DNA from 2 places in the Pseudoalteromonas sp. K222D genome. Region 1 is predicted to be linked to the other one. Evidence: predicted binding sites of a transcription regulator. Region 1 holds the regulator's gene; the other holds the start of a gene.
What was found. Region 1 encodes LexA, which represses DNA repair genes until DNA is damaged. Its sites were predicted from a motif close to TACTGTATNNNNATACAGTA; they were not measured.
Positions count from the first base shown of each region.

Region 1 (7,584 bases):
CCCTAATGGCGATTTGTATTTGCAAATTCGCTTAGTGCCTCATCCATTATTTGACGTTGAGGGGCATGACCTAAACATAGTGGTACCTCTTGCACCATGGGAAGCTGCTTTGGGCACTAAAATAAATTTACCTACATTAGCCGGAAAAATCCAACTAACTATTCCAGCTAATAGTCAATCGGGTCAACGTTTACGCATTAAAGGTAAAGGGTTAATTAGTAAAAAAGCCAAAGGTGACTTATTTGCTGTGATTAAAATTGTTAATCCAGCATTGAGTGATGATGTTAGCAAAAAGCTTTGGCAAGAGCTGGCCGAAAAAGCCCATTTTGACCCCCGTAGCAATTGGAGCAAGTCATAATGAAAATTATCGAGGCACCACAAGGCAATTTACTCACTAGCCAAGAATTGTGTGTGAGTAGTGATATTAGCGAAGCCATATTATATGAATTGGTTGAGCACAGCATTGCTATTCCTATTGAGGGCGAGCGCGTTACAGAATGGCAATTTACGGTATCAACAGTGATCTTAGTTAAAAAGGCTGCGCGTATTCAGCATGACTTATCGTTAGATTGGTCTGCTATTGCTTTGGTTTTACAATTATTGGATGAACGGGATGAGTTGATTGCTGAAAACCAAATGTTAAAGCAGCACTTAAGTCGATTTAAACATTTAGAATAAAAAATAGTGGTTAAATTTTAAATGCGAGTAGCTAGCTATTTTTATGGAGCTAGCTCAGCACTTTTATAATAGTGAGCTTTTGGTGCTTAAATATTTTTTATTCGTGAAATAAGAGTAAGTAAAGCGTCAATAAATGCGTAAAAATAGCCGACTATTCAGATAAAAAAGGTGAATATTGCAGAGTTGATTTGGTATAAGCGTAAAACTGCGTTAAAGTTTACAGCGAACTAATTAGAGGATAAACAGCAGACAATGTCGGAAATTCAATTTTTAAATGTAGACCTAGAGCTTGAGTCAAAGCAAGATATTAGCGTGCTTGTAGCTGACCTAAAAAAAATCGCCACTATTTTACATTATGATAAAGACGAATACCGTCAGTTAGCGCGTATAGAAGTAACAGGCGAAATATCTTCACCGGATAAAGCAATTAACCACTTATGTGAGTTAGTAGAGTCATGCTCGCGGGCTGCACTTAAGCAATGGTTGAGTTGTTCGCGCCGTACCTTTGATATTGGTTTTGAATCGGGCACTTCGCCAAAGTGTTTTAACCAAGCGCTGCACGCCGATACATTATTACGTATATCGGCAATTGGTGCAGGCATGGAAATTACTATTTACCCGCTAGAAAAATAGCGTTAGCCTTTGCGCTCTACAACAGCTGCGGTCATTTTTGATACGCAGCAAAGCTCGCCGCGACTATTCGTTATTTTTATTTCCCATACTGAGCTACGTTTGCCAATATGAAACGCTTTTGCGGTGGCGGTTAAGGTGCCATTACGCGAGGCTTTTAAATGGCTGGCACTGATCTCTTGCCCTACACAATAAAATTTAGTGAAGTCGACCACAAAATTAGCCGCGTAGCTGGCAACACTTTCGGCTAAAACCACGTTTGCTCCGCCATGCACCATGCCTATAGGGTTATGGTGCGCAGGAATTGCTGGCATAGTGGCAACTAAGTAATCATCACCAATTTCAGTTATTTCAATCCCCATGGTTTTCATCAGTGTACCTTGGCCATTTATGCCTTGGTCTAACTGCTTACAAAACGCTAAAGTAATAGGTTGATGCCAAATACTCATTGTTACTCCTTTAAAGGTTGAAAACGATAACCGATAATACGATTTTTCATGGCGATATGATAGCCAAATTAGTGCAGCTACTGCATGGTAATACAGTGCTACTTTTTGCTTTCTACATAGTGCTTAATTTCATCGAGATCTTTTTTTAGCATTTTACGCATCGAACTTTTAAGAAAAAACCCTATCACTGCAGAGATCATTTTTACCCAAATAGACTCAGAGCTATCAGAAAAAGTCATGGTTAAACAGGTGCTAGGTTCGGCGGCGGTAAGTGACAGCTTAGTGGTATAAACTGCCCCGCCATTTTCTGCGCGAGTGCAATAGTATTCATTAGTAACAGCTTCGGTGATCCACATGGTTTCTGAGGCTGCTTTGCCAAAAATTTTTCGTGTTTCTAACCATTTTAGGCCCACTAGCCCTTGTGGTGGCTTCTCGATTATTTTTACATCAATAATGCCAGACAGCATATTGGCACTGTTTTCGATGTCAGTTATTGCCGCCCATACTTTACGTTTAGGACCGTTAATTATTACCGCTACAGTGATATTCATAACACTCTCCGTTAATTCACATTGATGAAGTTAAGGCCCATTACAAAAACGATAGTTAACTAATTTTTAATAACAGCAACAACTTAGTAGTTATGTAATTAATGTAACGTAAAACTAACACTATCGTGATCTGCGTAATTTTATCTGTAATTTACTTGGTAATTTTAAGCTTAGACCAATGCCACCTTTGGAAGCAAAGGCGAGGAGTAATTTAAATTTGCGATTTTCAGATAACTGTATATACTCACAGTTAAATGTACTGTATGGAAAACCAGTTGTATGCGACCATTAACTAACCGCCAAGCGCAAATACTCGAACTTATTAAAGTGTTTATTAAAGACACTGGTATGCCTCCTACACGCGCAGAAATTGCACAAACATTAGGCTTTAAAAGTGCTAATGCAGCAGAAGAGCATTTAAAAGCGCTGGCTAAAAAAGGCGCTATTAAAATGAAACCAGGCGCTAGCCGTGGTATTCAACTTATTGAAGAAGATGAACCAGAACAACTTGGTTTACCGTTAATAGGCCGTGTAGCTGCCGGCGAACCTATTTTGGCGCAACAACATGTTGAGAGCCATTGTAAAATTGACCCGTTAATGTTTAAACCCGCTGCCGATTTTTTATTGCGTGTAAATGGTATGAGCATGCGAGATATTGGTATTATGGATGGTGATTTACTGGCTGTTCATCGCACTCAAGTTGCCGAAAATGGCCAAGTTATTGTTGCCCGCGTTGATGACGATGTAACGGTAAAACGCTTAGAAAAAGCAGGCAAAAAAGTATTATTGCATGCTGAAAATAAAGAATTTTCGTCGATAGAAGTGGATCTTGAAAACGAATCTTTTAATATTGAAGGCTTAGCTGTTGGGGTTATTCGTAATGCTGACTGGATGTGACAATTAAGCTGTTATAGCTATGTAAAATATCGGCATAATTTAATAGCTCAGATAATTAATGCGCACTTTTTAGTGCGCTTTTTTTTGCCTTTTTTTTGTGAAAATTCCGCTGCAATGAAAAAATTATATTAAGTTTATGTTTTTTATCATTTAAGTATTTAATACTCGTTATCGCTGTCTTTTTATTTGTAACCCTTGCTGTTGCTCACTTCCTGCTTAGAACAAAATTAAATAAATCCCATATTTACGCTAATCCCCTAATATTATTTGATTATTTTTCAAACTAAAACTTGCTAGTTGTTCAATTATTAACTAATTGTTAATGGGCTGGACTAACAATAACTCACAGCTTTAGTTTTGAGAAAATATATTTATATATCCGGCAGCAATACAAAAATAAAAAATAACAAATTGGCATTTAAAGCTTATGTCTTTTTGTTTTGCACTCGCAACAGTATTAAAGGAGCTGTCACATGGGTAAATTGAGCTCTACCTTGTGGCTTATATTGTTTGTTTTTCCGCAGTTAGCATTGGCAAATAGCCAATATAATATGCGCAAAGGCGTAACCGATATAAGTAATAATGTTTATCAACTACACATGACCATATTTTTAATATGCTGTGTAATAGGCGTGATTGTATTTGCCGTTATGTTTTGGGCACTTATTCATCATCGTAAATCTAAAGGAGCAGTTGCTGCTCAATTTCACGAAAGTACCAAAGTAGAAATACTCTGGACAGCAATTCCATTTGTTATTTTAATAGCAATGGCAGTCCCCGCAACTAAAACATTAATAGCGATGGAAGATGCCAGTAAAGCGGATATCACTATTAAAGTAACTGGTTCACAATGGAAATGGCATTACGAATATATGGGGGAAGATGTTGAGTTTTACTCAATACTTGCCACACCGCAAAATGAAATTGCTAACCTAGCCGATAAAAACCCCAACTATTTACTTGAGGTAGATAAGCCTCTGGTATTACCGATCAATAAAAAAGTACGCTTTTTAATGACCTCCGACGATGTTATTCATTCTTGGTGGGTGCCCGATTTTGCTATTAAAAAAGATGCAAACCCGGGGTTTATTAACGAAACGTGGACCAACATAAACGAAGTCGGTATTTATCGCGGTCAGTGTGCTGAGCTATGCGGTAAAGATCATGGCTTTATGCCAGTGGTAGTAGAGGCTAAGTCAGAGGCCGATTTTAAAGTTTGGCTAGCAGATGCTAAACAAGCAAAGCAAAAAGCAGCAGCAGCAGATGCTGCATTACTTGACCAAACACTCCCTAAAGAAGAATTAATGACTTTGGGTGAGCAAGTGTATATGGCCAATTGTGCTGCATGTCATCAGCCCACAGGGTTAGGTTTGCCAGGCGTTTTTCCTGCACTTAAAGGCAGCCCGATAGTGCTTGGCGATATAAAAGACCACATTGATATTGTTATTCACGGAAGCCCCGGCACAGCCATGCAAGCCTTTGCTAAACAGCTCTCTATAAAGCAATTAGCAGCGGTAATTACTTATAAGCGTAATGCATGGGGTAATGATACCGGTGATGTAATTCAACCAAGTGAAATACAGGCAGCACTTGATGCCGATGGGGAGGCGAACTAATGAGTAGCATAGTAGAACAACCTGACATTAATGAAGCTCACCACGCTCATCATCCTGCTAAAGGCTTTAAGCGCTGGTTATATACCACAAATCATAAAGATATAGGTAGCTTGTACTTAATTTTTTCGCTAACTATGTTTTTTATTGGTGGTGCTATGGCTATGGTGATCCGCGCTGAGTTATTTCAGCCAGGATTGCAATTAGTCGATCCTCACTTTTTTAATCAAATGACCACGGTTCATGGGTTGATTATGGTATTTGGTGCCGTTATGCCGGCCTTTACTGGCTTAGCTAACTGGATGGTGCCATTAATGATTGGCGCGCCTGATATGGCCTTACCCCGAATGAATAACTGGAGTTTTTGGATTTTACCATTCGCGTTTTTAATTTTATTATCATCGCTATTAATGCCCGGTGGCGGTCCTGCGTTTGGTTGGACTTTTTATGCGCCGCTGTCCACAACCTACAGTAATGACAATACCGCCATGTTTGTATTTGCTGTGCATATTATGGGTATTAGCTCCATTATGGGGGCAATTAATGTAATTGTAACCATAGTTAACTTGCGTGCCCCAGGCATGACTTGGATGAAGGTCCCTATGTTTGTATGGACTTGGCTGATAACGGCATTTTTATTAATTGCGGTTATGCCGGTACTCGCAGGTGCAGTGACCATGGTGCTCACCGATAAATACTTTGCAACCAGCTTTTTTGATGCAGCTGGTGGCGGTGATCCGGTGATGTTTCAGCACATATTTTGGTTTTTTGGCCACCCCGAAGTATACATAATGATTTTGCCGGCTTTTGGCATTATTTCTACTATAGTTCCTACCTTTTCGCGTAAAAAACTTTTTGGTTATTCCTCCATGGTATATGCCACGGCGTCAATTGCGTTGTTGAGTTTTACAGTGTGGGCGCATCATATGTTTACTACCGGTATGCCGGTGGCTGGCGAGCTGTTTTTTATGTACGCGACTATGCTGATATCGGTGCCCACTGGAGTAAAAATATTTAATTGGGTAGCCACTATGTGGCGCGGTTCAATTACGTTTGAAGTCCCCATGCTATTTAGTATTGCTTTTATTGTGTTGTTTACCTTAGGTGGTTTTTCGGGATTGATGCTGGCCATTACACCGGCTGATTTTCAGTACCATGATACCTACTTTGTAGTGGCACATTTTCATTATGTACTGGTAACGGGAGCGGTGTTTTCTATTATGGCAGGCGCGTATTATTGGCTGCCTAAATGGACTGGCAATATGTATAACATAGCGCTGGCTAAATGGCATTTTTGGTTATCGCTGGTAAGCGTAAATGTATTGTTTTTTCCTATGCACTTTGTAGGGCTTGCAGGCATGCCACGCCGTATACCCGACTATGCGCTACAGTTTGCTGACTTTAACGCCATTATTAGTATTGGCGGCTTTGCCTTTGGATTATCGCAGTTGTTGTTTGTAGCTGTAGTGATTAAATGCGCACGCGGCGGCGACAAGGTTCCTGCAAAAGTGTGGGAAGGCGCAGAAGGACTGGAGTGGGAGGTAGATTCACCTGCTCCGTACCATACATTTTCAACACCACCGGAAATTAAATAATGATACACGCACCGCTACTTAAGCGCTTAGTTGTTATTTGCTTAGCCATGTTTGCATTTGCATTTGCGTTAGTGCCTTTGTATGACGTGTTTTGTGATATTACCGGCATTAACGGTAAGCCATCATTAGAGCAAGCAAAGCAAAGCACGCAAGTAATACAAAATCGCGAAATAAGTGTGAGCTTTACCACGCATGCACAAAGCGGTGCACCCTTTGCTGTGAAGTCTAAAGAGTACAGTGTTGCGGTAAAGCCCGGTGCTATGCGTGAGGTAATGTTTAGCGCCAAAAATAATAGTGACCAAGATAAAGTAATGCAGGCAGTGCCTTCGGTATCACCCGGTAGAGCAGCAAAATACTTACATAAAATAGCGTGTTTTTGTTTTGATCAACAGCCATTAAAAGCAGGTGAAGAACTAGAGTTTACGTTGCTTTTTTATGTTGATACCGCACTACCAAGTGACATTGAAGAGTTAACTTTATCTTATACGGTATTTGATATTAGTGAGCGGCTAGCAGCCAATAACAACTAGCCTAACTAGTGACAACCAGGAGCAAATAAAATGAAGCAAGAATATGAGCATTATTATGTACCAGATCAAAGCCCATGGCCGATTGTTGGCGCAGTAGCATTATTTTTTATTGCAGTAGGTGCAGCTCTAACCGTAATGAGTGCCGGTAAAGAAGGTGACAGTGGCATTTATATTTTGTACGCAGGTATAGCAGTACTGCTGTATATGTTGTTTAGCTGGTTTAAAAACGTGATTGATGAGGCCGGGAAAGGCTTATATTCGGCGCAAATGGATCGCTCTTTTCGACAAGGAATGAGTTGGTTTATTTTTTCTGAAGTAATGTTTTTTATGGCATTTTTTGGCGCACTTTTTTACGCCCGTATGCTTTCTGTGCCTTGGCTTGGTGGTGCCGATAACAATGCCATGACTAACGAAGTGCTTTGGCCTACATTTGAAGCTGTGTGGCCATTAATTACCACGCCAGGGGGCGACACTACCCAAGCTATGGGATGGCAAGGTCTACCGCTGATTAACACCTTAATTTTATTGACCTCATCAGTTACTTTGCATTTTGCCCATGTGGCAATAGAAAGTGATAAACGCGGCCAGTTAAAAGTGTTTTTAGGACTGACTATTTTATTGGGTGCAGTTTTTTTAGGCCT
Region 1 is NZ_JAGGDL010000019.1:61,659-69,242, reverse strand. It holds gene J5X91_RS11125 (DnaJ C-terminal domain-containing protein) at 1-358, shown strand, start outside; gene J5X91_RS11120 (chaperone modulator CbpM) at 358-678, shown strand; gene J5X91_RS11115 (hypothetical protein) at 931-1,311, shown strand; gene J5X91_RS11110 (hotdog fold thioesterase) at 1,314-1,757, opposite strand; gene J5X91_RS11105 (SRPBCC family protein) at 1,856-2,308, opposite strand; gene lexA (transcriptional repressor LexA) at 2,588-3,205, shown strand; gene coxB (cytochrome c oxidase subunit II) at 3,679-4,821, shown strand; gene ctaD (cytochrome c oxidase subunit I) at 4,821-6,413, shown strand; gene J5X91_RS11085 (cytochrome c oxidase assembly protein) at 6,413-6,943, shown strand; gene J5X91_RS11080 (cytochrome c oxidase subunit 3) at 6,974-7,584, shown strand, end outside.

Region 2 (7,584 bases), on a different contig from region 1:
TGAATGTAAATTTGGCTCTGACGATTTTCAAACGTTACATAGGCTAACTTAGTGCCATCGGGCGACCATGCTGGCGACATTAACGGCTCTTTAGAGCGCAGTAATACTTGCTCATTAAAACCATCGTAATCAGAAACTACCAGTTGATAAGGTCTGTCGTCATTATCGCGTACTATAACATAGGCTATTTTAGTTAAAAATGCGCCTTTTTCACCGGTTAGCTTTTCGTAAATCACATCACTTATACGGTGTGAATAACGACGAAAGCCGGTGTCGCTAATAATACTTTCACGTGCTTCTAAAATATGGTCTTGGTTTTTAATCAATTTACCGTTAGTCATCATTTGCGTTTGACCACCGGTAATTTGCCCACGAATAACATCAACCAGTTCATAACGCACCAAGTAGCGGCCATTAGATTGCTGCTCAACTTCGCCAACTAATATCGCCTCTACTCCTTTGTTTACCCAAGAAGCATAGTTAATATCGCTATCTTTACTTGGCTGTTGCGGCATTTGTGCTACATCTACAGGCTTAAATTTACCACTGCGCATTAAATCTGCAGCAATAACTTCGCTGATTTTTTGTGGAATAGGGCCAATACCTTGATACTTAAATGGCACAATAGCAATTGGTCGTGCGCCATCTATACCCTCTGTTATTACAATTTCCAGAGCTGCATTTGCAACGCCCTGAAAACCCAATAATAAAATTAAACAGGCTACTTTTACTTTGCTGAACATATCATTCCTTTAAAATTCTGGCTTGATTGTTAAATTTATATTCTTAAGTTGGTCGAATACGTCTTTATCTTTTGATACCGGTAATGTGTCGGCCATACGCACCGCTCTTAATGCAGCTTCACACACTAATCTATCGCCGCCTAATGAAGTCACTTGCGTTACTAAGCCATTAAAGCCTAAACGAATGTTAACTCGGCACTGCTGATTTTTCATTTTTTCGTCAATAAGTAAGTTTTGCTGTATACGTGCCATTATTAATGCACGGTACTTATCTACTTCACTCACTACTTGTTGTTGGCGTATTTTACTGCGGGCAGCCTGCTCTTTAGCAAGTTGCTCTTGTAACATTTGCTCTTGCATTGCTTGCTCACGCTTACGTTCGGCTTCTGCTTCGCGTTTTTTGCGTTCAGCTTGTGCTTTTTTAAGCGCATCTTCCTCAGCTTTGCGTTTATCAGCGGCAGCCTTTGCAGCGTTTTCAGACTCTTGCTTTTGCTTTTCGGCTTGCTTAGCTTTAGCACGCTCTTGCTGCTCTATGGCACGTGCTTTTTTAGCTTGTGCTTGCGCCTCTGCCGTTTCTTTCTCTTTGGCTTTACGCTGTTGCTCTAACTTTTTAATTTGTCGTGCTTCTGATTCTCGCTCTTTGCGCGCATTACTAGCTCTGCGCTCTAAATCGCGAATACGTTTGTCTTCAGCTCGCTTTTGATCGTCTTCTTTTTTTCTAAGTTGCGCAATTTTTTGCTCAACCTGTTTTTGATCAACCGTTACCGCAGACACCGCTTTATCTACATCGGGAATAGCCGAATTAAGTGTAACTTCCATTACCTTAGGCGCTGGCGGATGAATATTTGCGGTGGCATACAAAAACCCACCTAATGCCACATGTAAAAGTACTGATTTAATTAATGGTGTTTGCATAAGGCTACTTCGTCCCCTCAAAGGATTCTGTCATTAACCCTACCGATGGCACGCCTGCTCTTTTTAAAAAGTCCATTAATAGTAATACTTCTTGATATGACACTTTGCCCGAGCCTTTTATCATTACAGGTACATCTGGATTTTTCATCAGCTGTAACTTAATTACGGCAGCTACATCTAGCGCTTCCATTGGCTCTTCAGGGTCGGTGCCTACGCTTACATAGTATCGGCCATCAGCATCTATAGAGGCAATAATAGGTGGCGTATCTTTAGTATCAACTAAGTCTGACTCTTCCATTTTTGGTAAGTCAACTTTAACACCGTGAGTAATGAGAGGTGCTGTAGCCATAAATATAATTAGTAGTACCAACATTACATCAATGTAAGGCACTACATTAATTTCTGCGACCGGACGGCGCTTTTTACGCTGATACATTCGCTTGGGCCTCTATTTGAGTAGCTGCTTGACGGTGTAGGATATTAGCAAACTCTTCCATAAAGTTAATGTAATGCGTTTCTAATTTTTCAACTTTATTAGCAAAACGGTTATAAGCAATAACAGCTGGAATAGCTGCAAATAAACCCATTGCAGTAGCAATCAACGCTTCAGCAATACCTGGTGCTACCATTTGTAGCGTAGCTTGCTTAACTTCGCCCAGTGCAATAAAGGCATTCATTATGCCCCATACTGTACCAAACAAGCCTATATATGGACTAATTGAGCCCACGGTTGCTAAAAATGACAAACTTGATTCTAATTTTTCTACCTCACGCGAAAGCGCCACGCGCATGGAGCGATGTGTGCCTTCCATAACAATGCCAGCACTTTGAAATGTATTTTTTTTATGACGTGCAAACTCTTTAAAGCCAGCGGTAAATAATGCTTCTATACCTTTTGATTGCCCACTACGTGATGAAATTTCGCTATACAGCTTACTTAAATCAATTCCAGACCAAAACTTTTGTTCGAACTTTTTGGCATTGCTTAAAGCGTCTGAGATTGCTTTTTTACGCTGAAAAATAATAGCCCACGACATTACCGACATCGCTACTAACGCTAGCATCACTAGTTGCACAAGCAAACTTGCTTCTAGAATTAGATCTAAAAAATTAAGCCCTGATCCCACGTTAAACTCCTAAAAAATTAAAAACACATCAAATTGATTTATTTGGATAATATGACCTTACACCAGAACTACAAAGGGTAAGCGTCTAAAATTGTAGCTAGTGTATATAGTGTATTTCCCGCTTACAACGATCTTGCTATGAATAGACAACAAAAAACGTTAAAAAATTCTTTTATTTTTATTAAACCGTAAAATAACCCGTTTATTATAATTGCGTAATTAATATTAGTGTTTATTAATGCGCTATTATAAAGGTAACACTCAGTTAAATTAGCTGTTTATTCAAAATATAAGCATAAGCACGCAAAACAACCTAAGGTTTACTTTAACGTAATAGTAAAACTAATACCGAAATTTACTGCAAAATACAATATAAGCAAATAATTTCATAAAGTTATAATGTTAACGATTAATTAACGTGCAATAATTGAACATTCATAAAAAGCATTCAGATTAGTTTTTTTTATCTGAAATTATAAATTTTCTAGTTTGAACAAAAAACAACTCTTCGGTATTATTACCTCATACCGAACTAACGCATTAAATGAAAGTTTTCATTGCACCCAGTTCTTCGTAATATGACATTTCATCGTATTACATTGTTTTACTTTTTTAGGATAAAACCTAAGTAAGTAAAATAGAGTTCCCAAGATTACTTCCTTCAACTTGTTGTTTGCCCGCATTATTTGCGGGCTTTTTTTTGCCCATAAATAATCTTCATAACATTAATACCTAGGTATTAAGTTAGCATCACAACTTTAGCGTTTATAACAATTGCATAAAGCCTAAGCTAGTGCGCCACAGCAAACCACCTATTAGTTAACACCAGCAATATAACGCAGGCACAATAACCTTGATTGACTTAACGCATCGTGAATTATTGCTAAATTTAAGTACGCATACCAACCACATTAAAACTCACCAAGTATAGCGCCAATAACGTGCCTATAGAATGAATATAACGGCAGCGCAAAGCAACATAAAACACGGCTAAGCATAAACTAAAAAGCCATTGCAATTAATTAATCGCAATGGCTTTTTAAATTGGGTATAGCTTTTTATTAGTCTTGCTTTGGTAGTAAACCAAAGTGATGATATGCGTTATCTGACACTATTCGTCCACGGGGTGTACGCTGAATAAAGCCCTGTTGAATTAAAAAGGGTTCTATTACATCTTCAATAGTCTCTTTTTCCTCGCCAATAGCTGCAGCTATATTGTCGAGCCCAACTGGGCCGCCCATAAATTTTTCTATAATGGCGAGTAAGTACTTACGATCCATATAATCAAAACCGCTTTTATCTACATCTATCATATTAAGTGCCAGCTCTGCCACTTCGGCGTTTACCGTACCGTCTGACTTTACTTGGGTGTAGTCACGCACTCGGCGTAGTAATCTATTGGCAATACGGGGGGTACCGCGTGAGCGTTTAGCAATTTCAACTGCACCCTCGTCGCACATTTCTAAATCAAGAAAATGCGCCGATCGCCCTACTATGTACGATAAGTCTTCTACTGAATAAAACTCTAAGCGCTGCACAATACCAAAGCGGTCACGCAGTGGCGAGGTTAACGAACCCGCGCGAGTCGTTGCGCCAATAAGCGTAAACGAGGGTAAATCTAATTTTATCGAGCGTGCTGCTGGGCCTTCACCTATCATAATATCAAGTTGGTAGTCTTCCATTGCTGGGTAGAGTATTTCTTCAACTTGTGGGCTTAACCTGTGTATTTCATCAATAAATAATACATCACCTTCTTCAAGGTTGGTTAGCAATGCGGCTAAATCACCGGCTTTTTCGAGCACTGGCCCTGAGGTTGCCTTTATATTTACCTGCAGCTCGTTGGCAACAATATTAGCTAATGTAGTTTTACCCAAACCTGGTGGGCCAAAAATAAGCAGGTGATCGAGTGCTTCGCCTCGGCTACGGGCCGCTTCAATAAAAATTTCCATTTGCTGTTTAACATGCGGTTGACCACGGTAATCGGCGAGTAATTTTGGCCTAATTGCACGGTCTATAGAGTCTTCGTTGGGTTTTTCAGTCGCGTCAATTAAGCGATCAGCTTCGATCATAGGTTACTCACAGCATTGATTTTAAAGATTCTTTAATAAGAACCTCAGTAGACATATCGGGTTTACTTACTGATTTTACTGCTTTTTGCGCTTGTGGCAATTTATAACCTAGCGACACCAAAGCCGACACAGCATCATCGGCGGCATTATTAGCAATTGTCGCGTCGCTAAACGGCTCAATAACCGCACTGTCGCTGAAAGGGGTGAATAAATCGTTGCCCCAATTTTTTAACCTGTCTTTCATTTCGAGTACTAGCCGCTCGGCGGTTTTTTTACCTACCCCGGGTAATTTAACTAAGCTTGTGGAGTCTTCGTTATTTACACAGCTTACAAATTGCTGCGCCGACATACCCGACAAAATAGCTAAACCTAGCTTTGGCCCTACGCCATTGGCCTTTAATAACTCTCTAAATAAAGCACGCTCTACTTTATTGTTAAAGCCAAACAATAGTTGTGCATCTTCGCGTACTACAAAATGAGTATAAACAATGGCATTTTCGCCAACTTTAGGTAAGTCGTAAAAGCAGGTCATTGGCATTTGCACTTCGTAGCCAACACCATTTACCTCTAATAATATTTCGGGAGGTTGTTTTTCTACTAAAATACCATTTAAGCGACCAATCATAGTTATTTCCTTAAACGTCCTCTAACGGTTTTGCTTGCGCTACCCGCTAGTTTTATTAAATTTTGTTCTGAGTGCGCATGGCAAATAGCAATAGCCAGTGCATCGGCGGCATCAGCTTGTGGCGTACCAGGTAGTTTTAAAATGTTTTTAACCATATGCTGTACTTGAGTTTTATCGGCGCCACCATTGCCTACTACGGCTTGTTTTATTTGCCTTGCTGAGTATTCAAATACTGGTAAGTCGGCCATTGCAGCGCCTACAATAGCAGCACCACGTGCTTGGCCTAGCTTTAAGGCTGAGTCGGGATTGTGCGCCATAAACACTTTTTCTATCGCGAAGGTTTCTGGCGAAAACTGCTCTATAAGCTGGGTAATGCCTTGGTAAATCATTTTAAGTCTTATATGAAACTCATGATCCGCTAATTTAATGCAACCACTGCCTAAATAAGTGAATTTAGATCCCTGATGCGCTACAACACCGTAGCCAGTTAAGCGTGAGCCTGGATCAATCCCTAAAATTATGGCCAAAAAGCACTCTCATTATTGTTATTCGTTAATTAGGCTAATAATGCCAGAGCACTGTATAAATTACCAGTAACAATAAAACAAAAACGCCCACTTAAGTGGGCGTTTTCCTTTTGCTTAAATATTGGCAACTTAACCTAACGCACGCACCAGCCCTTGGGTGTTTTGCTTAAGTGTGCGAGCAATCATAAAATAGCCTAACCCCGCTACAAACACTCCACCTGCCACCGGTCCTATTATCCAAATATGTGGATGTAATTTACCCGCCAGATCAAATAACTGCTGCTGTACAATTAATAGTGCAATATCACTAAAAAAAGCGGCAACTAAGCCGGCCAAACCACCAAGCAATAAAAATTCATATAAAGTGGCGTTTTTAATAAGCCGGCTTTTTGCACCAAGTGTGCGCAGTATTACAATTTCTTGCATGCGCTCGCCTAAGCTTGCTTGCACTTGCGATATTAATACCAGTGCACCACACAACACCACAATAGTAAGTACAAAGCCAATTGCAAGTGACACTTGCTCTATGGTTGATTGTATTTGTTTAACAAAGTTACCTACATCTATGGCGGTAACCGTTGGATAGCTGCGCAGCAATTGGCTAAAGTCGCGTTTTTGATCAGGCTCAATACGTACCGACGAAATATACGTTGCCGGAAAGTCTTTAAGCACATCAGGGCTTAAAATAATAAAAAAGTTTGGCTTAAGGGTGGCCCAGTTTACTTTACGCACACTGGTAATTTTAGCGTCAAACGACTGCGCACCAATTAAAAACGTTAACGTGTCGCCAAGTTCAACATCTAAACGCTCAAGCATAGACTCCTCAATGGATGCCTCTGCTAATGTGTTTTCATTAAACCACTGCCCTTGCACTATTTCGTTTTGCGCTGGCGGCGTTTCAAGCCAGGTTAAATTTAGCTCGCGACCAATACCAGCGCGTGCCTCTTCATCTTTTTTCTCGTTGTCTTGCAATGATACTTCTCGCGCTACCAGCTCGCCATTTACCGCATTTACCCGGCCACGAATGGTGGGATAAAACTCCGATACCTGAATGTTTTTTTGCGCCAAATAAGTATTAATTGGCTCGAGTTCGTTTTGGGTAATATTGACTAAAAATGCATTGGGAGCATCGTCTGGTAACTGCGACTGCCAATCGGCTATCATGTCGTTTTTAAGTACCACTAAAAATAGTAATAGCTTAATAGCGAGGGAAAAGCTGATCAGCTGGACTGCATTCACATTTGCACGCTTTTGAATTGACGCAATTGCCAGCGACCAACTATTACCCGGCTTTAAGCCCAATTTACGGCCACCACCAAATATAACTTTAGACACCAAAAATAACACGCCAATTAAAGTAAGCGTTGAGGCAAACAAAATCAGGGTGATTTTTATATTATTGCTAAATAACCACATCAGTAAAAATACGGTAAACGCACTCATAGCTAAATGCACCCGGCTTACCGCTAGTTTATCGCCTAAGTTACGGCGCAGCACCCGCAGTGGCGGAATATCAAATAAATCAAATAACGGCTTGATAGAAAACATCACTGCACAAATTACACCTGTGCTAATTGC
Region 2 is NZ_JAGGDL010000001.1:337,745-345,328, forward strand. It holds gene tolB (Tol-Pal system beta propeller repeat protein TolB) at 1-743, opposite strand, end outside; gene tolA (cell envelope integrity protein TolA) at 753-1,658, opposite strand; gene tolR (protein TolR) at 1,663-2,094, opposite strand; gene tolQ (protein TolQ) at 2,081-2,785, opposite strand; gene ruvB (Holliday junction branch migration DNA helicase RuvB) at 3,847-4,854, opposite strand; gene ruvA (Holliday junction branch migration protein RuvA) at 4,862-5,479, opposite strand; gene ruvC (crossover junction endodeoxyribonuclease RuvC) at 5,482-6,006, opposite strand; gene J5X91_RS01475 (FtsX-like permease family protein) at 6,136-7,584, opposite strand, start outside.
Region 2: the regulator LexA is predicted to act here: its motif matches at 6,056-6,075, upstream of ruvC (crossover junction endodeoxyribonuclease RuvC).